DNA from 3 places in the Kribbella sp. NPDC049174 genome. Region 1 is predicted to be linked to each of the others. Evidence: riboswitches for the same ligand, from Rfam matches in the RefSeq annotation. Region 1 holds a riboswitch; each other region holds the start of a gene.
The links. A riboswitch is a leader RNA that binds a small molecule or an ion and turns the genes downstream of it on or off. The one in region 1 is predicted to bind thiamine pyrophosphate.
Positions count from the first base shown of each region.

Region 2: it holds a riboswitch for thiamine pyrophosphate, as region 1 does, so the genes downstream of both, ACGFIF_RS40125 (purine-cytosine permease family protein) here and thiS (sulfur carrier protein ThiS) in region 1, are expected to answer to the same signal.
Region 3: it holds a riboswitch for thiamine pyrophosphate, as region 1 does, so the genes downstream of both, thiC (phosphomethylpyrimidine synthase ThiC) here and thiS (sulfur carrier protein ThiS) in region 1, are expected to answer to the same signal.

Region 1 is NZ_JBICSZ010000015.1:97,559-104,790, reverse strand. Features, by position in the region: gene ACGFIF_RS41605 (ferritin-like domain-containing protein) at 1-142, opposite strand, end outside; gene ACGFIF_RS41600 (class I SAM-dependent methyltransferase) at 139-903, opposite strand; gene ACGFIF_RS41595 (alpha/beta fold hydrolase) at 1,071-1,781, shown strand; gene ACGFIF_RS41590 (aldo/keto reductase) at 1,859-2,779, opposite strand; gene ACGFIF_RS41585 (MFS transporter) at 2,776-3,972, opposite strand; partial or broken gene ACGFIF_RS41580 (DUF5937 family protein) at 4,247-4,882, shown strand; TPP riboswitch at 5,007-5,123, shown strand; gene thiS (sulfur carrier protein ThiS) at 5,114-5,320, shown strand; gene ACGFIF_RS41570 (thiazole synthase) at 5,322-6,095, shown strand; gene ACGFIF_RS41565 (DUF6807 family protein) at 6,081-7,232, opposite strand, start outside.
Region 2 is NZ_JBICSZ010000013.1:41,220-48,451, forward strand. Features, by position in the region: gene ACGFIF_RS40115 (alpha/beta fold hydrolase) at 66-737, shown strand; gene ACGFIF_RS40120 (class I SAM-dependent methyltransferase) at 734-1,414, opposite strand; gene ACGFIF_RS40125 (purine-cytosine permease family protein) at 1,441-2,769, opposite strand; TPP riboswitch at 2,765-2,877, opposite strand; gene ACGFIF_RS40130 (alpha/beta fold hydrolase) at 2,899-3,561, opposite strand; gene ACGFIF_RS40135 (hypothetical protein) at 3,558-4,406, opposite strand; gene ACGFIF_RS40140 (DUF3152 domain-containing protein) at 4,455-5,312, opposite strand; gene ACGFIF_RS40145 (MarR family winged helix-turn-helix transcriptional regulator) at 5,475-5,942, shown strand; gene ACGFIF_RS40150 (SDR family oxidoreductase) at 6,059-6,931, shown strand; gene ACGFIF_RS40155 (phosphotransferase family protein) at 7,026-7,232, opposite strand, start outside.
Region 3 is NZ_JBICSZ010000002.1:114,010-121,241, reverse strand. Features, by position in the region: gene ACGFIF_RS11060 (hypothetical protein) at 1-141, opposite strand, end outside; gene ACGFIF_RS11055 (transposase) at 138-695, opposite strand; gene thiC (phosphomethylpyrimidine synthase ThiC) at 970-2,595, opposite strand; TPP riboswitch at 2,586-2,705, opposite strand; gene ACGFIF_RS11045 (lysophospholipid acyltransferase family protein) at 2,758-3,504, shown strand; gene ACGFIF_RS11040 (hypothetical protein) at 3,669-4,193, shown strand; gene ACGFIF_RS11035 (anion permease) at 4,228-5,226, opposite strand; gene ACGFIF_RS11030 (DUF47 domain-containing protein) at 5,229-5,861, opposite strand; gene ACGFIF_RS11025 (DUF202 domain-containing protein) at 6,001-6,309, opposite strand; gene ACGFIF_RS11020 (YidH family protein) at 6,306-6,641, opposite strand; gene ACGFIF_RS11015 (glycoside hydrolase family 3 N-terminal domain-containing protein) at 6,641-7,232, opposite strand, start outside.

The DNA of each region.
Region 1 (7,232 bases):
CACTCCCGACGACCTGGACGGCCTCCGGATTCCGCTGCGGGTCGAGCGAGTAGAGAGCGCAGAGGTACGGCGGAAGCGTCGCGTGCTCCAGTTCGACTGCCCACTGCAAGTGCTCTCGGAGGCTCTCCAACGTCCACGTCATACTGTTCTCCCCAGTCTGGTCGCGTGAATCAGTTGCATCGACAGGTGTCCGCCGTCGAAGAGACCGGCGAGCCGCCGGCCCTGACGAGCGGCGAGTGCGTACGCGCCCTTGGCGCGATGACGGGCCTCGACCATCGCGGCGACCTCCTCGACACGCCGGGACCACGATCGCGGCACCTCGGCAGGCCGATCGATCTGTTCCACGACGTCGAAGCCGGCGTCTCCGAGCAACGCATCGAGTTCCTCCTGGCCCGGGAAGTGGTTGCCGTCCGGCGGCCGGAGCAGATGTTTGCCCTGTGCAACGACAACGAGCAGTCCGAGCGACCCGCCGGGCACGAGCACACGATGGATCTCGCTGAGCAGGGCAGCCTTCTCCTCGACCGTGCAGAGCACCCCCAGACACCACGCGACGTCGACCGACGCCGTACGGAGTGGAATCCGACCGCCGTCAGCCAGTACGACGGGGAGCCCGAACAGCGTGGCCGCGGCACGGCAGGCGGCCGGCATCGGATCGAGCAGGATCGGGTCGACGCCGAACCGCTCGGCCGCCCACGCCGCAGGTCCACCGACGCCCGCACCGACGTCGAGCAGGCGCATACCGGCCGACAGTTCGCAGGCTTCGGCCAGCCAGGCCAGCGCGGTAGGGCTGGAGCTGCCGCGACAAGCGGCCGGTATCGCGTACCGATCGCCGAGCTGCCGTACGGCATCAGCCGTCCACCCAGCCACATCGTCGAACTCGGCAACCATCGCCGCAGCGGTCATCCCAGTCTCCCGTGAACGATCAGAAGCGGGGCCCCGGTTGCCGTCCGCTCGACAGCTAAGACAGGTCAGCTCGCCGCCGTGTGACAGCCGTGACACCGGGGCCCGGTCACAAACGCGCAAGCTGCCATGTCTGAGCTGGTGACATCCACTTCACGAAGGAGTTCCTGATGACTGACCAACGTCCTGTCGTCGTCCTCGTCCACGGCGCGTTCGCCGACGCCAGCAGTTGGAACGGTGTCGTCGAGCGACTACTCGAGCGGTCGATCGAGGTCGTCGCCGTCGCCAACCCGCTGCGCAGCCTGACCACCGACGCCGCCTACGTCCGCGACGTCATCGCGGGCATCGGCCGGCCCGTCCTGCTGGTCGCTCACTCGTACGGCGGCATGGTCATCACCGAGGCCGCGGCGCAGAACGACAACGTGATCGGCCTGGTGTACGTCGACGCGTTCGCCCCCGACCACGGCGAGAACGCGTTCCAGCTCTCACTCAAGTTCGCCGGCAGCACCCTGGGCGACGCGCTCAACGCCTACCCGGTCGCCGGCGGCAACGAGCTCGCCATCCGGCAGGACGTCTTCCAGCAGCAGTTCGCCGCGGACGTCCCGGCGGCGGAGGCGGCCCTGATGGCCGCGACCCAGCGCCCGGTCACCGAGGCCGCCCTGACCGAGGGGCTGCCGACCGAGACCCCGGCCTGGAAGTCGCTGCCATCCTGGTTCGTCTTCAGCGACGGCGACCGCAACATCCCCGTCGAGCTGCACCGCTACCTGGCCGAGCGTGCCGGCGCCAAGGGCAGCAAAGAGATCGCCGGCGCCTCCCACGCGCTCAGCGTCTCCGAACCGGCCGCTGTCACCGCAACCATCCTCGAAGCGCTCGGCAGCTGAACCCACCAGACCCCTGCCGGTCAACGCTGGCAGGCGCATCCCGGCAGGGGTTTGGTGACCAGGCGGGCTCCTCTCGTTCAGATCCTCGCGAGGTCCGCCCAGAGTTCCTCGGGGATCTCCGCGCTGTGAGCGGCGAGATTCTGGTGGACCTCCGCGGGCGTGCGCATGCCCAGGACGACGGACTTGATCGCCGGGTGGCGCAGGGGGAAGGCGATGGCGGCCTCGGGCACCGTCACGCCGTGCGACTCGCAGATGTCGGCGATGCGATTGGCCCGCTGCAGTACGTCGGGTGTCGCGGTCTGGTAGTCGAACTTCGCGGCCGGATCGGGGCGGGAGGTAGCGAGGATGCCGGAGTTGAAGACGCCGGCGGCCACCACTGAGACATCACGCTCCACGCACGCGGGGAGGAACGTGTCCAGGGCAGGCTGCTGAAGGAGCGTGTAACCGCCGGCGAGCATGACCACATCGACGTCGGTTTCGCGGACCAGGGTGGTCAGCTGGTCGACGTCGTACATGCCGGCACCGATTGCTTCGACCACGCCCTCGGCACGGAGTTCGGCCAGGGCCGGGTAGCCGAGGCGTAGTGCTTCGTCGAAGTGTTGCTCGGCGTCGTGCAGGTAGAGGATGTCGATCCGGTCGAGGCCCATCCGCTCCAGGGAGTCCTCGACGCTGCGTCGTACGCCGTCGCGGGAGAAGTCCCACACCCGGCGGTGCGTGGCCGGCACCTGGAAGGCCTCGTCCATGCGGCCCTGCGGATCCTGGGGCACCAGCAAGCGGCCCACCTTCGTCGACAGGACGAACTCGTCCCGTGGCTTGTCCCGCAGCAGCTCGCCGATGCGTCGCTCGGAATGACCGATCCCGTAGTGCGGCGACGTGTCGTAGTACCGGATCCAGCCGTCCCAGCCGGCCGCCAGTGCCGCGGCCGCGGTGGCATCGTCCAGCGGCTCGAACAGACCACCGAGCGGACCGCCGCCGAAGCCGAGTTCAGGGATTCTCACTGCTCGTTCTCCTTTGTCCGACGGGTGTGGGCCAACGCGGCGGCGCCGGCGAGCGCAGCCACGAACGACGGTACGGCCCACCATCCCAAAGCCTCATACAGCCGTACGGCGGCCCACGACCCGAGACTGCCGGCCGCGTACGCGCACACCATGTAAGCGGTGTTCATCGCGCTCCGGGAGCGTGGCGCGAGACGGTACATCCTGGTGACGTTGGCGACCATGCCCGACTGCATCGACACATCGAGCACCAGCACCCCGGCGACCAGAAGGCCGAGCCCGAGCGGTCCACCCAGAAGCGCACCCAGCATGAGTACGGCGGCCGCGCAGGTGCCGGCCAGGATCCACGATGTGACCACGTCCGGGCTTCGGCGATCGACCAACCGACCGGTCACCGGAACCAGGGCCATCGTGGCGATCGCCACCAGACTCACCCACCCAAGCGCACCGGCGCCGAGACCGAACTCGTCCCGCAGGACCAGGACCAACGTCGCCCAGGTCCCGGTGAACCCCGCGAACGAGCAGGCCTGGTAGAACGCCGATCGGCGCAGCCCGGGACGCAGCCGCAACTGATCGAGCGGTCGCCGTAAGTACCCCGGAAAGTCCACCGGCTCGACGCTCTCCGGCACCGGCAGCCGCGTCCACGCGACCACCGCGCACACCACTGCGAGGGCGGCCGCACCGAAGTACGCGTACCGCCAGGAGTACTCCTCGCCGAGATAGCCGGCCACCGCGCGCGAGGCGATCATCCCGGGGATGCCGACGCTGAGCAGGACGCTGTTCACGCTGCCCAGCCGTCGGGATCCGGTCATGCCCGCGACGTACGGTCCGATCACCGGGGAGGCCACGGTCGCGCAGCCCATCAGGAACGAGGCCAGCACGAGGACCGGCAACGACGGTGCGACGGCCGCGGTGAAGGCGAAGACCGAGACGCTGCCGAAGAGGATGGTGAGCAGGCGGCGCTGCGCCCCGGTATCACCGAGCGGTACGACGGCCAGGATGCCGGCGGCGTACCCAGCTTGCGGCGCGGTCACAACCAGGGCCGCATCCGCGGGCGGCACCTGCAGCGACGCGGCCACGTACGGCAGCAGCGCCTGCGGGAAGTAGACCATGCCGACACCGACGGCGGAGCACACTGCCAGTACGCCGAGCAGCGCTGTCTGTGGTCGTGCGTCGGGGGGAGCCTCGGTGAGCATGGGCTCGACTGTCCCCCGGCGTTCTGTCCGGCCGGGAACGATTTAGGATCCGGCTACATCGACGGAGGTGACGGCTGTGCTCACCTATGAGCTGACTTCGCGAGATCTCGAGGACGTCCGGTTCGCGATCTCGCCGGCCGCCGAGACCGTGCTGTCGCTGCGGGCGCTGCAGGACCCCGGCCGCTTCCCCTTCCAGCTGCCGTGGGTCCGCGCGGTTCAGCCGCTGCTCCCGGCGCTGGACTGGAGCGTGCTGCGCCTGCTGGTCAACGACACGATGGGCAGCCCGGACTTCCTCACGCCGCGTCCCACCTCGCCGCTGACCCAGATCCAGGACGAGCTCGATATCATCGCGGCGGTGGACCGGGCCACCTTCGACCGGCAGCTTGTCGCGGTGAACCGGGAACTGCCCGGCGAGCTGGCCGGTTCCGACGGCGTCTCCAGAGTGGTCGAGGCCCTGCGCGAGTACTGGCAGACGGTGATGGCGCCGTACTGGCCGCGGATGCGTACGGTCCTGTCCGCCGACATCAGCTTCCGCGGCCATGTGATCACCCAGCACGGCACCGGCGTGATGCTCAACGAGCTCGGGCCCGCGATCAGTTACGCCGACGGGCTGCTACGCATCGATCGGGTCGCCAATCCGAGCCGAACCGAGCGGATCGACGGCCGCGGACTGGTCCTGCAGCCGACCCTCTTCGGGCCGCACGCGGTCATTCCGTTCGACATCGGCGCGGAGCCGTTGCTCGGCTATCCACCGCGTGGTCAGGGACACCTCTGGACCGTCGCCGAACCACCGTCGCGGCGGGATCTCGGCCGGCTCGTCGGTACGGCGCGTGCCCGCATCCTGGCGCTGCTCACCCATCCCCGGACGACGAGCGACATCGCCGCGGAGCTGAAGGTCACCCCGTCCGCCGTGAGCCAGCACCTCCAACTGCTCCGGCGTACCGGACTGGTCGAGCCGCAACGCACCGGAAAGCAGGTGCTGTACCGGCCGACGGAACTCGCCGCGCTGCTCACCGGCACCGATCTGTTAGGGTCGAAAGTGCCGCGGGAGCTCACACCGGAGTGGGCTGAGAGGGCGACTGACGAGGGCGTCGCCGACCGCTGAACCTGAATCGGGTAATTCCGGCGTAGGGAGGAAGCGATGAACTACGACGTATGGGTCAACGGCACGGCCACGACCGTTCCACCGGATCGATCTGTGGCCGATCTGGTCCGGGAGTACTCCGACCGGCAGACCGGGATCGCGGTCGCGGTCAACCAGACCGTGCTCACCCGGGACGAGTGGGCCGCCACCATACTCACCGACGGCGATCGGGTCGAGATCGTCAGCGCGGTCCAGGGAGGCTGACATGGACGATCCACTGGAGCTCGGCGGCCGGACCTACACCTCCCGGCTGATCATGGGCACGGGTGGTGCCGCGAACCTCGAGGTGATGGAGGAGGCATTGATTGCCTCTGGCACCCAACTCACCACGGTCGCGATGCGCCGGCTCGGCACCGGCCACGAGGGCTCGATCCTCGACGTACTGAAGAAGCACGGCATCGAAGTACTGCCCAACACCGCCGGTTGCCACACGGCGGCGGAGGCTGTGCTCACCGCGAAGCTCGCCCGCGAGGCGCTGGAGACGGACCTGATCAAGGTCGAGGTTGTGGCCGACGATCACCTGCTGATGCCGGATCCGGTCGAGTTGCTGGATGCCGTGGACGCGTTGATCGCGGACGGATTCACCGTGCTGCCCTACACCAACGACGATCCGATCCTGGCGCGTCGACTCGAGCAGGCCGGATGCGCCGCGGTGATGCCGTTGGCCGCGCCGATCGGGTCCGCCCTCGGCATCCGCAATCCACACAACCTCGCGCTCATCGCCGAGGCCGCGAACGTCCCGGTGATCGTCGACGCCGGCATCGGTACGGCGAGTGACGCCGCGCTGGCCATGGAGCTCGGCTGCGACGCCGTCATGCTCGCCACCCCGGTCACCCGAGCCGAAAAGCCCGCCCTGATGGCCGCCGCGATGCGCGATGCCGTCAACGCCGGCCGTGCCGCCCGCCTGGCCGGCCGGGTCCCCCGCCGCTGGCACTCAGCCCTCGCCTCGTCCCCGGTGACAGGCCTACCGACCTTCTGAGAGGACCCTCCCAGCCAGGTCCGGGGCCTCGGTGAGGTCGATGGAGCGGTCGAGCAGTAAGGCGGTCAGGGACAAGGAGAGGTCCTGGTCGGGCTGTAGCGCCAAGGCGCTTTGCCAGGCCAGGGCTGGGCCGGCGCCTACGTAGTCGGTGGAGCGGAGGAACCACGGGCGCACACCGTCGGACTGCACGAGTAGCAAGGTGGTGACGGTGTCGCCGCGTTGCTGGACGAAGGCCAGCCAGGGGCTCAGGGAGCCGTAGGCGGCGTCAGTGCCTTCGCCGGCTTCGCTCAGCACCACAGTGGTTTCCGCGGACGGCAGTCGCCAGAAGATGCCGCCGTACCCGGCGCCGGGCCGTCCCGCGGTGGCCGGGCTGTCGATGCGGATCGGGCCGTAGCGGGCGGTGAGGACGCTGTTCCAGTCGAGTCGCCAGCCGCCTTCGGCCAGTGCGCCGCTGAGTCGTCGGCGTTCGACCAGTTGCGGCCGGCCCTGTTCGTCGTACCAGGTGATCTCGTCGGTCAGCGAGTTACCCGGACCGTCGTCGACGGTGACACCGCGGCTGCGCTGCTGGCCGTGGTTCGTCAGCAAGGTCGGACCGCGGCCGGGGAGGAACGTGCGGCCACCCCAGTGTGACGTTCCGTTGACTCCGGCAACGGCCAGTGAGACGCCGTAGTGATGCCGGTGATCGACCGGGCTCACCTCGGTCAACGGGTTGCCGCCGAGGGTTCGAACAGGATGCAGATAAGGCCGCGGTGAATGCACCTGCGGCATCCGACGGCCGAACTCGTAGTGCGCCAGCAGCCCCGACGAGGAACCCAGCACGAAGATGTCCCCCTGCTGCTGCCAGCGGATCGGCCCCAACCGCCCGCGCGGCGCATCCCCTTGCAACCGGGTCGCCTGCGGCACCGGACCGGTACTCGCCCGCAATGCCAGCCGCAGATCCGGTACGCCGTCCACCTCGCCCTCCGACCCCGCGATCTGCGCGTACAAGACCTGCCAGGCCAACTCACCCAACCCCTGCTGCGGAACCCGCACCGTCGTCAGCGACGGAACGGCGAACCGCGACAACCCGATGTCGTCCATCCCGGCCACCGACAGATCAGCCGGTACGGCGACGCCGACCTCGTTGAGCCTCGCCAG
Region 2 (7,232 bases), on a different contig from region 1:
AAATGCTTTCAGGTCAAGAATCTGACCCGTCAGGGATCGACCCGAGATTCCGGTAGGTTGGGCCGATGACTTCACCATTGCTGTTCCTCAGCGGAGCCGGGCTGCCGGCCTGGATCTGGGACGACGTCCGCGCCGCACTCCCGGCCGGCCAGGCGACCTCTGTCGCGGCGTACCCGGGCACCGGATCGCTGCGCGACTACGCCGGCAAGGTGCTCGCCGAGGCTCCGGAGCGGTTCATCGTGGTGGCGCACTCGATCGGCGGCGTGATCGGCAGTCAGCTCGTTGCCGAAGCACCGGATCGGGTCCAGGGATTCCTCGGTGTCGCGGCCTCGATCCCCGCGCCGGGGCAGTCGTTCGTCGGCGCCCTGCCGTTTCCCAACAAGCTCATCGTCAGCGCGATCATGCGACTCGCCGGCACCCGTCCGCCGGCCAAGGCGATCCGGTCCGGCCTGGCCAGCGACCTGGACGACGAGCAGGCGGCGCGGATCGTGAAGGAGTTCAGCCCCGAGTCGCAGCAGCTCTACCGCGACCCGGTCGGCGATCGCCAGTTCCCGGCGCTGCGCGGTTACGTCCAGACCACCAACGACAAGGAGCTGCCGCCCGCTCTGCAAGCCACCTACGCCGCGACCCTGGGCGCCACCTCGATCCAGTCCCTCCAGACCGGTCACCTGCCGATGTTGGCCGACCCTGACGGTTTGGCCGCCGTACTGCAAAGGTTTCTCACCCCGAAGGGCTAGCTTGCCGCGGGTGCGTGGATCTCCAGGATGAGGCGACGGCGGCCGCCCCACTCGCGCTTGTAGACCTTGTAGTCCTCGATGCCGGCGGCCGCGCAGAGCCGGCCGTAGCTGATCTCGTCGTGGATGAAGTGCACGCTGCTGGTGCCGAACTGCTCAGTCGTGACGATCCGGTGCTCCGGCCCCTGGCGCATGCCGTTGGCGATCTCGGCCGCCGTCGCCGGGCCCCAGACCGGGCCCTCGATGATCGCCACGCCGCCCGGCTTCAGCACCCGGGAGATCTCGCAGATCGTGGAGATCTGCTCGTCCTCGGCGAACAGTTCGTGGAACGCGGTCCACAGGCAGATCACCGCGTCGAACGAGTCCCACTTGTACGGCAGGTCGGTCATCGAGCCGATCGCCCAGTCGATCGACAGCTCCTCCTCGTCCGCCTTCGCCTTACCGGCCTCGATCAGGTTCGGCGAGATGTCCAGCGCGCGCACGACCTTCCCGGCCCGGCGCAGCGGCAGCGCCACCCGGCCGTACCCGCAGCAGAGGTCGAGCACCGACTCACGGCCGCCCAGGAGCTCCTCGACGGCCTTCACGATCGCCGCGTCCCGCTCGGGCGTGGTACGCGCGGCCAGCCCATCGGCCCCGAGTTCCGCGTACTCGGCCCGGCTGCGCAGTGCGGAGTTCAGCATTGCGCAAGTATCCCGGTTACTCCGGGTCAGTTGTCCAGCGGTCGGCGACCGATCCGGCCGAGGATTATCGCGGCCAGCATCGAGACGATGATGGACGTGTACGTCGCGCCGAGCCAGCCGGGGACGGGCTGGTGGCCGAAGATGCGCTGCTGGAGGTCGAGCCAGAACGGGGACCAGCCCGACACCGTGCCCGGGTTGACCAGCTGGTAGGCGACGAAACCGATCAGCCAGGCGACGGCCGGTTGCCAGCGGAAGCGCGCCGTACCGGAGACGTCCCAGTTCATCTTGCTGACCACGAAGAAGTCGGCGATCGCGACCGCGAACAGCGGGACGAAGACCGAGCCGATCAGGTAGAGGAACTGGGTGTAGTTGCCCAGGTCAACCACCAGCGCGAGACCGGTGGCGATCACGCCGATGGCGATCGAGATCCAGCGCCGGTCGACATGACCGATCAGGTTGTGCGCGGCCATCGTGGTCGAGTACACGTTCGCGTACGCCTCGTCGACCTCGTCCACCAGCAGCACGAACAGTGCGATCGCGCCGGCCGGCAACGTGACGAGTGCGGTGATCACGTCCGTGCTGTTGGTCTGCAGCGTCGCGACCGCGAACACACCGAGTGCGTAGTACGCGATCGCCGCGATGCCGTAGCCGAGGGCCGATCCGGCGAAGGCGGCCTTGTTGGTGCGCGAGTGCCGGGTGTAGTCGGCGGCCAGCGGCGCGAACGACACGACGCCCGCGGCGGCCAGGTCGACGGCCGGCCAGAAGCCGAAGACGCTGTCCTGCGGCAGGTCCTGCACCGGCTTGCTGAGCACCTGCACGAACAGATAGACCGACGCGATCAGCACCAGCCAGACCATGAACTTCCGCAGCAGTTTCACACTGCCGAGCGGCCGGACCGCCATCGCCGTCGCGAGCACACCGGCCAGTACGACGAACAGCCAGCGCCACCGCTCACTCGTCACCGCGACCGCGGCCGAGGAGATGACGATGATCTCCATCGTCGCCCAGCCGACGTTCTGCGCGATGTTCAGGACCGTCGGCGCCATCGAGCCGCGCCGGCCGAACAGTCCGCGCAGACACGCCATCGCCGGCGCTCCGGTGTGCGAACCGAACACGGCCGCGCCGCCGAGCACCAGCGCACCGATCCCGCAGCCGACCACGACCGCGAGCAGGCCTTGTGCCAGCGAACCCGTGTACGCCGCGACCAGCGCACCGGTGACCGGGCCGAACAGTGAGATACCGAGGTTCCCCCAGAGGGTGAACTGGTCGAGGAAGCCGAGAGTGCGCGGCGCATCCGTGGTGAGGACGAGCGGCGCCTCGGTGTGGTCGGCAGGACGAACAGCGGTATTGGTCATGGTTGGACCCGCTCCCTACGCCGGCATTACCCGGTCAGGTTCAGGCGGTCGGCGACCCGGCGTCGCCCTCTCAGCCCGCGCGTGGTGCGAGCTCCCGCAGAGGTTTGTTACTGCGTCAACGATAGCGCTTCAGGCCGGACCCGGCGCAGCCACTGCCCGCTGGATGAGCGCGGCGACCTCGGGACCGTTGGTCAGCACCGGCATATGGGAGCCGGTCGCTAGGGTCCGCGCCTCACCGTGAGTGAGCTCGGCCAGCCGGTCCATCCATTCGGCCGGCGACAGGTGGTCGTGCCGGCAACGCACGATCACCACCGGCGCCCGCACCCGGCTGATGATCCCAGCCAGATCGTGGTGTCTGGCCGCTTCCGCCGCCCGGGCGATCGTGGAGAACGTGGTCCGCGCGTATTGCGGGGCGAGGGCCGGGATCAGACGCGGGGACTCCGGGACGGCCGAGCCCACCCAGCGGGCCGCGAGGTCCAGCCAGCTCGACGCGCGGACATCTCCGGTCGGGGCGATGAGGACGAGCGCGTGGACGAGTTCGGGGTAGGCGACCGCGGTCTCCACGACGATCTGGCAGCCGGCCGAGTGCCCGACCAGGACCGACCGCTCCCGGATCTTGTCCGCGACCGCCGTACCCAGAGCTTGTGGACGGAGGTCGTCGCCGGGCTCGGCGGGTTCGCCGTACCCGGGCAACGTGACGATCCGGTACGGCGTGGTGAGGTGTTCGACCGTGGGCGCGTACGAGCGCGGCCCGAGGCCGAGGCCCGGGACCAGGACGATCGGAATGCTCACTCCCAGGGCGCGCGGGCCGGCGCGGCCTGGACGACCGGGTTGCCGACGGGCGGCTTCAGCTCGCGGTACCCGAGGAAGAAGCCGACGGAGAGGATCAGCAGGCCGATCCCGCCCCAGCCGTACGCCGTGGGCAGTCGATCGATCGAGTCGTCGATGGCGCCCATGCCGGTCGACAGGACCATCACCGCCCAGATCACGATCGGCACCAACGCCACCCCGACCAGCAACAGGCCGCCGACCTCGATCGGGTCGAGCTCACGCCCGACCTTGCGACGGGCCAGTACGTCGCGCGCCCACATCGCGATCGCGGCCGCACCGACCAGGAGCAGCAGCAACTGGCCGATCGTGTCGATGACATCCGTGCGGAGCGGGTGGTTCAGCGCCGAACCGGGTGCCTGGGAGATCTCGCGCAGGGCGACCCGCTGGACCGAGAGCACCAGCAGGCCGTAGACGGCGGCGATGATCGCGGCGATCAGTACGACGCGGGCCGCGCGGGGGTCACGCGGTGCGACGGGTTGTTCCCGACCGTACTGCGGGAGCTCGTGTTGCTGCGGGTGAGCGGCGGTGCCGTACGGGGCGCCGGGACGGTAGTTGGGCGGCTGGGTGTACGCGCCGGGTGGTCCTTGAGGTGGTCCGTGCGGCGGGGCTTGAGGTGGCGCGCCGTACTGGCCCGGTGGGGTGCCGTAGGGCTGGGGCTGGGCGTAGCCGCCCGGATGGGGCTGGCCGTGCGGCGTGGAGCCGTAGGAGCTGCCGCCGTACGGAGCAGGCGGGGCGTAGTGCTGCTCCTCGGTCGGCTGCTCCGGTTGCTCGTCGCGGCCGTACGTCGGGAAATCCTGTGACGACATCGCTGCTCCCTCCCCTCGGACTCAGCTTCTCACGAACGAGGGCTTCGCTCAGGTCGCCTTGATCGTCGGCCAGGCGTTCGGGAGGCAGCCGCCGAGGCCCTTGGTCTGCTGCATCATCACCGGCGCGGGGGTCTTCGCCTTGGTGCAGGTGGAGTGGCCGTGGCCGAGTGCGTGCCCGACCTCGTGGTTGACCAGGTAGCTGCGGTAGAGGGCGACGTTCCCCGAGTACGCCGGGACCGCGTACATCCAGCGCTTCGCGTTCAGCACGACGCGGTCCTCGACCCGGCAGGAGACCTCACCGCCGGTGTCGAGCGGCAGGCACAGCTTGTCGGTCAGCGTCGGCGTGGCCAGGATGATGCGCAGGTCGGCGTCGACCTTGTCGGTCCGCTCGAAGTTGACCGGGTGGATCGCCTGCCAGCCGCGCGCGTCGGTCAGTGTCTTGTGAATGGCCGCCGCGACCGCGTCGCCGTTGACCGACAGGCCCTGCTCGATCTCGACCCGGTAGGTCAGCTTGTCGCGGATGCCGGTGGCCTTGTTGAGCCCCGGGACGACGGCGAGCTTGCCGGTGGAGACCGAGTAGTTCGGCTTCGAGCCCTTCGGCGGCCGGGTCAGCGTCGGTGCCGGGCGCAACGGCGTGGTGAACTTCTGCGTCGGCGTCGCCACCGGCTTCGGTGTCGGCGTCGTGAACGGCGCCTCGGTCGCCGACGCGGCAACCCCGGCCACCACTTCGGCCGCCAGACTCCGCCGGTTGGTCGCGTCCGGATGCGCCACCATCACTGTCCCCAGCACCGCCAGCGCGGTCACCGAGAACCACTGCACCTTGTGCGACTTCTTCCGGCTGTGCCGCCCACCGCGTCGCTTCTGGGCAGCCGCATCCGCGCGCTGGCCAGTCCGCCCGGTGGTCATGACGATTCACCCTACCCACCCAGTCCTCCCTCCCGAAAGCCACCTTCATGCCCTCCCGCACAAACGATCCCAAGGCGCCGGCAGGTGCGGGCCGGCTGATCCACGCCGCCCGGGATGATTCGTGTCACGAACTGTTGGTGGCGCCGCTGGTATCTTGGCCGGGTGGCGAAGAATGATGACGGGCGTATCGGCGTGGTGGCTGGGCTTGTCCGGTCGGCATTCTTGGTGAATGCGGTGTATGCCGAGGCGAGTCGCGAGCGTGGCCTGACCCCGCAGCAGGGGCAACTGCTCTGCGTACTGATGGCACAGCCGTACGGAATGGGCGAACTGGGCGCGATGCTCGGGCTGGCGAAGTCGAGCATGACCGGACTCGTCGACCGGACCGTGCGCAACGGCCTGGTCCGGCGCGAGCCGGATCCGCGGGACACCAGGGCCGTCCGGGTCGCGCTCACCCCGCGCGGAGAGGACGTCGCGGAAGAGTTCTACGCCGAGACGTGCCGGCGGATCGACCGCCTGCCGGACGGTCTCAGTGCGGCGGAGCGTGAGACGCTCGCCGGCCTGCTGGGCCGCGTCGTCGTGGACAACGAGGTCCCGGTGGTGTTCATGGAACTGGACGAACGTCAAGCCTGATATCGGGATCTTCACCCGAAGGGTTGCGGTTCGTACTACGAACTAATATGGTTCGTAGTACGAACGAAAATTGCTGCGGTCGTCGCCTGCCACGCACACTCCGGGAGGAACTCGTCATGTCCGACCTCATCGCCGTCACCGGCGCGACCGGCACGCTCGGTACCTTGGTGATCGATCAGTTGCTCGCCCGGGTTCCGGCCGAGCGCGTCGTGGCGATCGCCAGAGATCCCGCCAAGGCGGCCGCGCTGGCGGAGAAGTCCGTACAGGTCCGGATCGCCGACCACGACGACCGCGAGGCAGTAGACGCCGCGCTCGTGGGGATCGACATCGCGCTGCTGATCTCCGGCAACGAGTTCGGCAAGCGGATGATCCAGCACGAGAACGTGATCCGCGCCGCATCACAAGCCGGCGTCTCGCGGCTCGTCTACACCAGTGCGCCGCACGCGGACACCAGTCCGACGTTCATCGTCACCGAGCACAAGGCCACCGAGCAGCTGATCCGTGAGTCCGGCCTGACCTACACGATGCTGCGAATGAACTCGTACCACGAGAACTACGTGCCGTACCTGACGTCGGCACCCACGACAGGGGTGCTGATCGGCAGCGTCCACGACGGCCGGGTCGCCAGCGCCGATCACCTCGACTACGCCGAAGCGGCCGCGGTCGTGCTCAGCACCGAGGGCCACGACAACGTGGCCTACGAACTGGCCGGTGACACCGCCTGGAGCTACCCGGATCTGGCCGCGGCCATCGCACAGGTCAGTGGCAAGCACGTCATCTACCAGGACATGTCCTCGGCCGAGCACGCCGAAGCGCTGCGCTCCACCGGGCTCGACGAGGAAACCATCAGCTTCCTCGTCCAACTCGACGCCGACGTCTCGGCAGGCGTGTCCGCGGACGCGACCGGCGACCTGGGCAGACTGATCGGCCGCCCGACCGTCCCACTCGTCGACGGCCTGCACGCAATCGCCGCACGAAGTAGCCGGTAGCGCCCGACGTCGGCTTCGTAGCGAAAGGTCTCCCAGCTCCCTCAACAGCACGCGCATATCGGCTGCTTGTTTCATTGCCCCATGACCGGATGTCTTACATGCGGGATCTCAGTACGTCGAACTCGCAGCCTGGGGAGGATGGGTCGAAGCCGTGCTCGACCAGCCAGCGGGACGCTCCAAGGCTTCGCAACGACCACCATCCGCGGATCACGTCGAGGTCGACGTCGGTGCCGTAGCCGGCGAGGAGGTCGTCGAGGCGCTCCTCATGTCCGAGCGTCAGGATGGCAAGGTCGAACATCGC
Region 3 (7,232 bases), on a different contig from region 1:
CAGCAAGAGGCCGACTGCCACCAGGCAGACCAGCATCACGCCGCTGAGCACGATCTGCACTGTGGAGCCGGCCTTCGGCACCCAGGCCAGTACGGCGAGGACCAGGGCTGCCGCGGTCAGCGACAGGATCAGAGCCGTCACGCCGCGGCCCCGGCGCCCAGCAACTCGGCTGCCAGCACCCGTCCACGTTGCTCCTCGACGAAGCCGGCCGCCTGGGCCCGTTGCGTCACCGCCGACTGGCTGATCCCCAGCTTCACGCCGATCTCCCGCCTGGTGAGTCCTTCGGCCAACAGGTCGGCCACGGCCCAGCCGCGCTCACTCCGGCGCCGCAGCACCGACGCCATCAGCCACAGCACCGTCTCCACCTGCTCGGCGACGCGGGCATCGGTCCCGACCACGTTGACGTGGTGCGGGCTCGACTTGGCCCGGTTCACCGCTTCCCGCGCGTGCACGAACGCGTCGCCGCTGCCTGCCCTGGTACTGCGCGGCAAGGGCTGGGCGACGTCGCCGATGCCGAGCCCGACATACCACGTGTCCGAGCGCAGCAGCTCCACGATCACGTCGATGGTGGCGCGAGCCTCCGAGAGCACGCCCTGCACCTCGTCGCCGGCCGTCCGCTCGAACTTCCGGAGCAACCCGGTCCGCCGCGGCCGTCGGTTCAGGGTGTTCAGTAGCTCGGGTACGAGATCGGTCATGCTTCGGCTGCCCCGTTGATCTACCGTGAGAACGAAGACCACCGCCCTGCACCTCCTTCCCAACGCATTAAGGCTACAGTCTTATTCACGTAGAGTGAAGGAAAAAACCTGAATCGGTTCACCCGATCACTCTCAGTGATCGCCCCGCAGGCCCGCCGATCTCCTCATTCTCCGCTCAGTCCCGGGCCCTCGGCATCTCGACTCGCCCCGCGACTTCACTGCGCGTCAGCACGGTTCGGGCCCGGAGTACGGCGTACTCCGGGTCCGAAGCGACTCAGTCGGCCAGCGGCAGGTACAGCTTCTTGTCGTGCGCCTTGAAGGTGTCGGACATCTCCGCGAAACCGGCCTCGATGGCCTCGGTCGAGGTCAGGCCCTTCTCCTCGGCGTAGGCGCGGATGTCGGCAGTGATCCGCATCGAGCAGAACTTCGGACCGCACATCGAGCAGAAGTGGGCGGTCTTGGCCGGCTCGGCCGGCAGCGTCTGGTCATGGAAGGACCGTGCGGTGTCCGGGTCCAGCGAGAGGTTGAACTGGTCCTCCCAGCGGAACTCGAACCTTGCCTTGGACAACGTGTCGTCCCAGTCCTGCGCCCCGGGGTGTCCCTTGGCCAGATCGGCCGCGTGGGCAGCGATCTTGTAGGTGATCACACCGGTCTTCACGTCGTCGCGGTCCGGCAGACCGAGGTGTTCCTTGGGCGTGACATAGCAGAGCATCGCCGTACCCAGCCAGCCGATCTGGGCCGCGCCGATCGCGCTGGTGATGTGGTCGTAGGCCGGCGCCACATCAGTTGCCAACGGCCCCAAGGTGTAGAACGGCGCCTCACCGCACAGCTCCTCCTCGAGCCGGACGTTCTCGGCGATCTTGTGCATCGGCACGTGTCCCGGCCCCTCGATCATCACCTGGACGTCGTGCTCCCAGGCGATCCTGGTCAGCTCACCGAGGGTCCGCAGCTCGGCGAACTGCGCAGCGTCGTTGGCGTCCGCGATACATCCCGGCCGGAGCCCGTCGCCCAGCGAGAACGTCACGTCGTACGACCGCAGGATCTCGCAGAGCTCGGCGAAATGCGTGTAGAGGAAGGACTCCTGGTGATGTGCCAGGCACCACGCGGCCATGATCGAACCGCCGCGCGACACGATCCCGGTGATCCGTTGCGCGGTCAGCGGGACGTACCGCAGCAGTACGCCGGCGTGCACGGTCATGTAGTCCACGCCCTGCTCGCACTGCTCGATCACCGTGTCGCCGTAGACCTCCCACGACAGCGCGGCCGGATCGCCCTTCACCTTCTCCAGTGCCTGATACAGCGGCACCGTCCCGATCGGCACCGGTGAGTTCCGCAGGATCCACTCGCGGGTCTCGTGGATGTTCTTGCCGGTGGACAGGTCCATCACCGTGTCCGCGCCCCACCGGGTCGCCCAGACCAGCTTCTCGACCTCTTCCTCGACCGAGCTGGTGACGGCCGAGTTGCCGATGTTCGCGTTCACCTTCACCAGGAACTTCTTCCCGATGATCATCGGCTCGGACTCGGGGTGCCGCCGGTTCGCCGGGATCACCGCCCGGCCGCGGGCCACCTCGGCCCGGACGAACTCCGGGTCGACGCCCTCGCGGACGGCGACGTACCTCATCTCCTCGGTGATGGTCCCGGCTCGCGCGTGCGCGAGCTGGGTCGACGGCTCGCGACCGGCGATCCAGTCCCGCCGCAGCGCCGGCAGACCAGCCTGGACGTCGATGGTCGCGGACGCGTCGGTGTACGGACCGGAGGTGTCGTACAGGTCGAAGTGCTCGCCGTTGGTGAGGTGGACCCGGCGGGCCGGGACACCCAGCTCACCGCGATAGATCTTCTCCGAGCCCGAGATCGGGCCGGTGGTGACAGACGGACGGACAGAATTGCCGATGGTTGTCACAATGCTGCTCCCTACGCCGGAATTACCCGGACAGGTTCGGCGGTCGGCGGCGCCGGTTCACCCAGCCGCCCTCTCAGCCCGCTACGGTGCGAGCTCCCGCGATCTCCAATTGTCAACGGTCACCTTAACCTGCCGTCTTGACCGGCCCGGTAGCGTCGGGGGATGCGAGACCTCGTATACCCGCCGGTGATCGGCTTCGCGAAGACGGCGTTCAAGGTGCTGGACCTGAAGTTCCAGCTGACCGGGACGGAGAACGTGCCACGGGCCGGCGGCGCGGTGATCGCGTTGAACCACATCTCGTACGTCGACTTCGTCCTCGGCGGGTTCGGCGCGGTCCCGAGCAAACGGCTGGTCCGGTTCATGGCCAAGGAGGTCTTGTTCCGCAACCGGTACTCGGGTCCGCTGATGCGCGGTATGCACCACATCCCGGTGGACCGTGCGGCCGGTACGGCGTCGTACCGGCAGGCGCTGCAGTACCTGAACGCGGGTGAGGTCGTCGGCGTCTTCCCGGAGGCGACGATCAGCCGGTCGTTCGAGTTGAAGGAGTTCAAGTCCGGCACGGTCCGGATGGCCGCGGCGGCCGGCGTACCGGTGATCCCGCTGATCCTGTGGGGGACGCAGCGGATGCTGACCAAGGACCATCCGCGCGACTTCTCCCGGCACCGCACGATCGCGATCACGGTCGGCGAGCCGATCACCGTCACCCGGGGCGACGACGCGGTCGAGGCGACCGCACATCTGCGCTCGACGATGGCCGGCATGCTCGACCGCACCATCCGCGCCTACCCCGAGCAGCCGGCCGGCGCCTGGTGGCTGCCTGCCTCGTACGGCGGCAGCGCCCCGACCCCCGCCGAAGCCGAGCGGCTGGACCAGGAGGAGCTGGCCCGCCGGGCGGACCGGAAGAAGTAGACGTTTGCCTCAGCAGTAGTCGGCAATCGGACAACACCTTGACCCCGGATCGGCACGAGGGTACGAAGAACCTCTGTTGACAGTGCAGGAACCTGGGGGGTCCCTGTGTTCCCGGCCGCGCGGTGGCGTGCGCGGCCGTCGTACTCAGGTGGGCGGGGGAAGTTGTGTTGGAATCACCCGAAGAGCTGCATCTCTTCGAGCCGGGGACGCTGACCGTGGCGCCACACGTCGCGGAGGAGGTCCCCGACGTCGGCCTGTACTTCCTCGACTGGGCGGTCCAGGGCCTGAACGCGGCCCAGGCCCGAGAGGTCGAGGCCGCGATCAACGGCCGGCGCTGCCAGAACGGCTGGTTCCCGCTGGAGAGCCTGGACAACATCGGCAGCCGCGGGTTCTGGCGCGGGCCGCTGACGTACCTGGCCCGGATGACCGCGGACGACGGCTCGATCATGCAGGACTGGGCGTCCAGCCGGCTGGACGGCGAGAAGCGCCGCCGGATCGAGGCGACCGCGAACCACCTGCTCTTCCAGCAGGGCCACGCGGCGGCGGCGACCTGGGTGATGGCCGTCCGGCCGCAGGCCTACCTGAACCTGCCCGAGCTCGGCGACCGCCTGGCCGCCACCTGGGAGCTCAACCTCGGCTCGATCCGCCCCAAGGACGTGGCCAAGGCAGTACGCCGCTGGAACCGCTGAGACACCGGTCAGGTGTGCCTCTGGTACGGCGGGCTCACTCCAGGATCAGGTGGGCCAGACCGTAGCAGAGGGCGGCGACCAGACCGGCGGCCGGGATGGTCAGGATCCAGGCCGCGACGATACCCCTGGCAACACCCCAGCGGACCGCGGACAGCCGCTTGGTCGCGCCGGCACCCATCACCGCCGAGGTGATCGTGTGGGTTGTCGAGACCGGCGCGTGCAGACCGATCGCCATCACGTACAGGACGGTCGCGGCGACCGACTCGGAGGCGAAGCCGCGAGCCGGGTCCAGGTGGATGATCCGGCGACCGAGGGTGCGCATGATCCGCCAGCCCCCGGAGTAGGTGCCGAGCGAGATCGCGGTCGCGGCAGCGACCTTCACCCAGGTCGGGATGCCGTCGTCCGGCTGCACGTATCCGGTGGTGACCAGGGCCAGGAAGATCACGCCCATCGTCTTCTGCGCGTCCTGCAGGCCGTGGCCGAGCGCCATCGCGGCGGCCGACACCACCTGAGACAACCGGAAGCCGCGGGTGACCTTGCCGGGGTTGCTGCGCCGGAAGATCCACAGGATCGCCGTCATCAGGATGAACGCCCCGAAAAAGCCGATCGCGGGCGACAGCACCATCGGGATGACGACCTTGTCGGCGATGCCGGACCACAGCACCACGCTCGACGAGGCGATCCCGGCTCCGACCAGGCCGCCGATCAGCGCGTGCGACGAGGAACTGGGCAGGCCGAAGTACCAGGTGATCATGTTCCAGGTGATGGCGCCGACCAGGGCGGCGACCACGACGACCAGCCCGTGCTCGCCGGACGGAATACTGATGATGCCCTTGCCGACGGTCTCGGCCACCTCGGTACCGAGGAACGCGCCGAGGAAGTTCATCACCGCGGCCATCGCCAGCGCGACCCGTGGCGTCAACGCCCGGGTGGAGACCGAGGTCGCGATCGCGTTCGCCGCGTCGTGGAAGCCGTTGGTGTAGTCGAACGTCAAGGCGATGACGATGACCGCGACGACGAGCGCGAATTCCACGCTCAGCTCTCCTTGACGGCGATCTGCTCGACCGTGTTGGCGACGTGCTCGAAGGCGTCGATCGCGGCCTCCAGCAGGTCGACCACGGTCTTGAACTTCATCACCGTCAGCGCGTCGAACTCGCCGCTGAACAGCTTGGCGATGATGCGGCGATGAACCGCGTCACCGGTGTTCTCCAGCCGGTTGATCTCGATCCAGTACTCGGCCAGGTCCTTCATGGTCCGCAGCCGGGGCATCGTCTCCGCGGTCAGCTGGGCGGCCCGCTGGAGCACCTCGATCTGCTCGGCGATCTCCTCCGGCAGCTTCTCCAGGCCGAACAGGTGGACGGCGTCGACGGCCTCCTCCATGAAGTCCATCACGTCGTCCAGATCGGAGGCCAGCCGATAGATGTCCTCGCGGTCGAACGGGGTGACGAAGGTCGAGTTGACCCGGCGGATGATCGAGTGGGTGGTCTCGTCCGCCGCGTGCTCGGCATCCTTCATCTCGGCGGCGATCTGGTGACTGGACGACAGCCCGGTTCCCGCCGTACTGCCGAGCAACTCGGCCAGGATCCGGGATCCGTCCACGAGGTGGTTGGCAGACTCGGTGAAAAGGTCGTAGAACGTCGGGTCGTTCGGACGCAGACGTAACGGCACTTCAAGCTCCGGATGAACGAGGGACAAACCGTGAACATGCTAGGGGGAACGGACCGTTGACGCGGCATCCGCCCAGTCAACGTACCGCGTCGCGATGAACTCCCCCGCCTGGACACGACCGGTGAGTAACCATTCGGTTTCACCGCGTGAGCACGGCGTACAGGTCGAACAGCCCGACGACCAGGACCAGACCGGCCGCCGCGCGCAGCAGGCGTTGGTGGCCGAGGGCATGGACCGGAGCACCCTTGGTACGGCGATATACCGCGCTGACCGCGGCCCAGCAGGCCAGCGACAGGACCAGTACGACGATGCCGAGGCCGGTGCGGACGTCCGACGTGCCGTGGCCGGAAGCAAGCAGGAGGATGCTGTTGGCGATCAGGCCGAGCGCCGTACGACGCCAGGCGAGGAGTGTCCGTTCGGGCTGCAGACCGGGGTCGGGTGTGCTCATCGCCAGATCGAGAACAGCAGGCCGATCAGGCCGACCACACCGATCGTTGCTGCCAGCATCAAGGGCAGCCGGGTCACCGGGAGGCTACCGCCGGTGCGCATCGCGGTGAAGTTCTGCTGCCAGCGGCGGAAGGCACCTGCCGTGGTGACGATCCCGGCAGTGACCAGAACCACACCGATGACCTTGGCCGCCCAGCGGTCCGGGCCGAGGTCGAGGAACTGTACGGCGGACAGGCCGCCCGCGTAGCAGGCCAGGGAGGTCCGCAGGTAGGCCAGATAGGTCCGCTCGTTGGCCAGGGTGAAGCGGTAGTCGGGTTCCTGCTCCTCCGTCATCAGCAGCTCACCAGGCCGTGGCTCTCCTTGAGTGTCAGCACGCGCCTCACGCTACTCGTCAGCTGCGCGGCGAACGCCTTGTCCTGCTCGGCCTTGGCGACCAGAGCGTTCACCATGGTGGCGGTCAGCCCTGCCGTGGCGTTGATGACGATGTCCCCGCCGGCTGCGACGAACCGGGTCGCCCGCTGGCCCGCCGGTACCGAGGCGACCTCGGCGGCCGCCCCGACGTCGTCGGTGATCACCACGCCGTCCCACTGCAGATCGCCGCGGACCATGCCCTGGATGACAGTCGGCGAGAACACAGCGCGGTTGTTCGGGTCGATCTTGCGGTAGGTGACGGTCGAGATCATCACCATGTCGGCACCGGCCTCGAGCCCGTCGGCGAACGGCTGGAGGTCCGCGTCACCGCGCACGGTGACGTTGTCGACCACACCGGACGAGAAGTCGGTGTTGCCGCGCACCCGGCCGAGTCCCGGGAAGTGCTTGACCGAGGTCATCACGCCGGCCGCCTGCATCCCCTTCACGAACGCCTGGACCGGCGGCCCGACCTCCCCGGGCGTGTTGCCGTACTCACGGTCCAGACTGCCGATC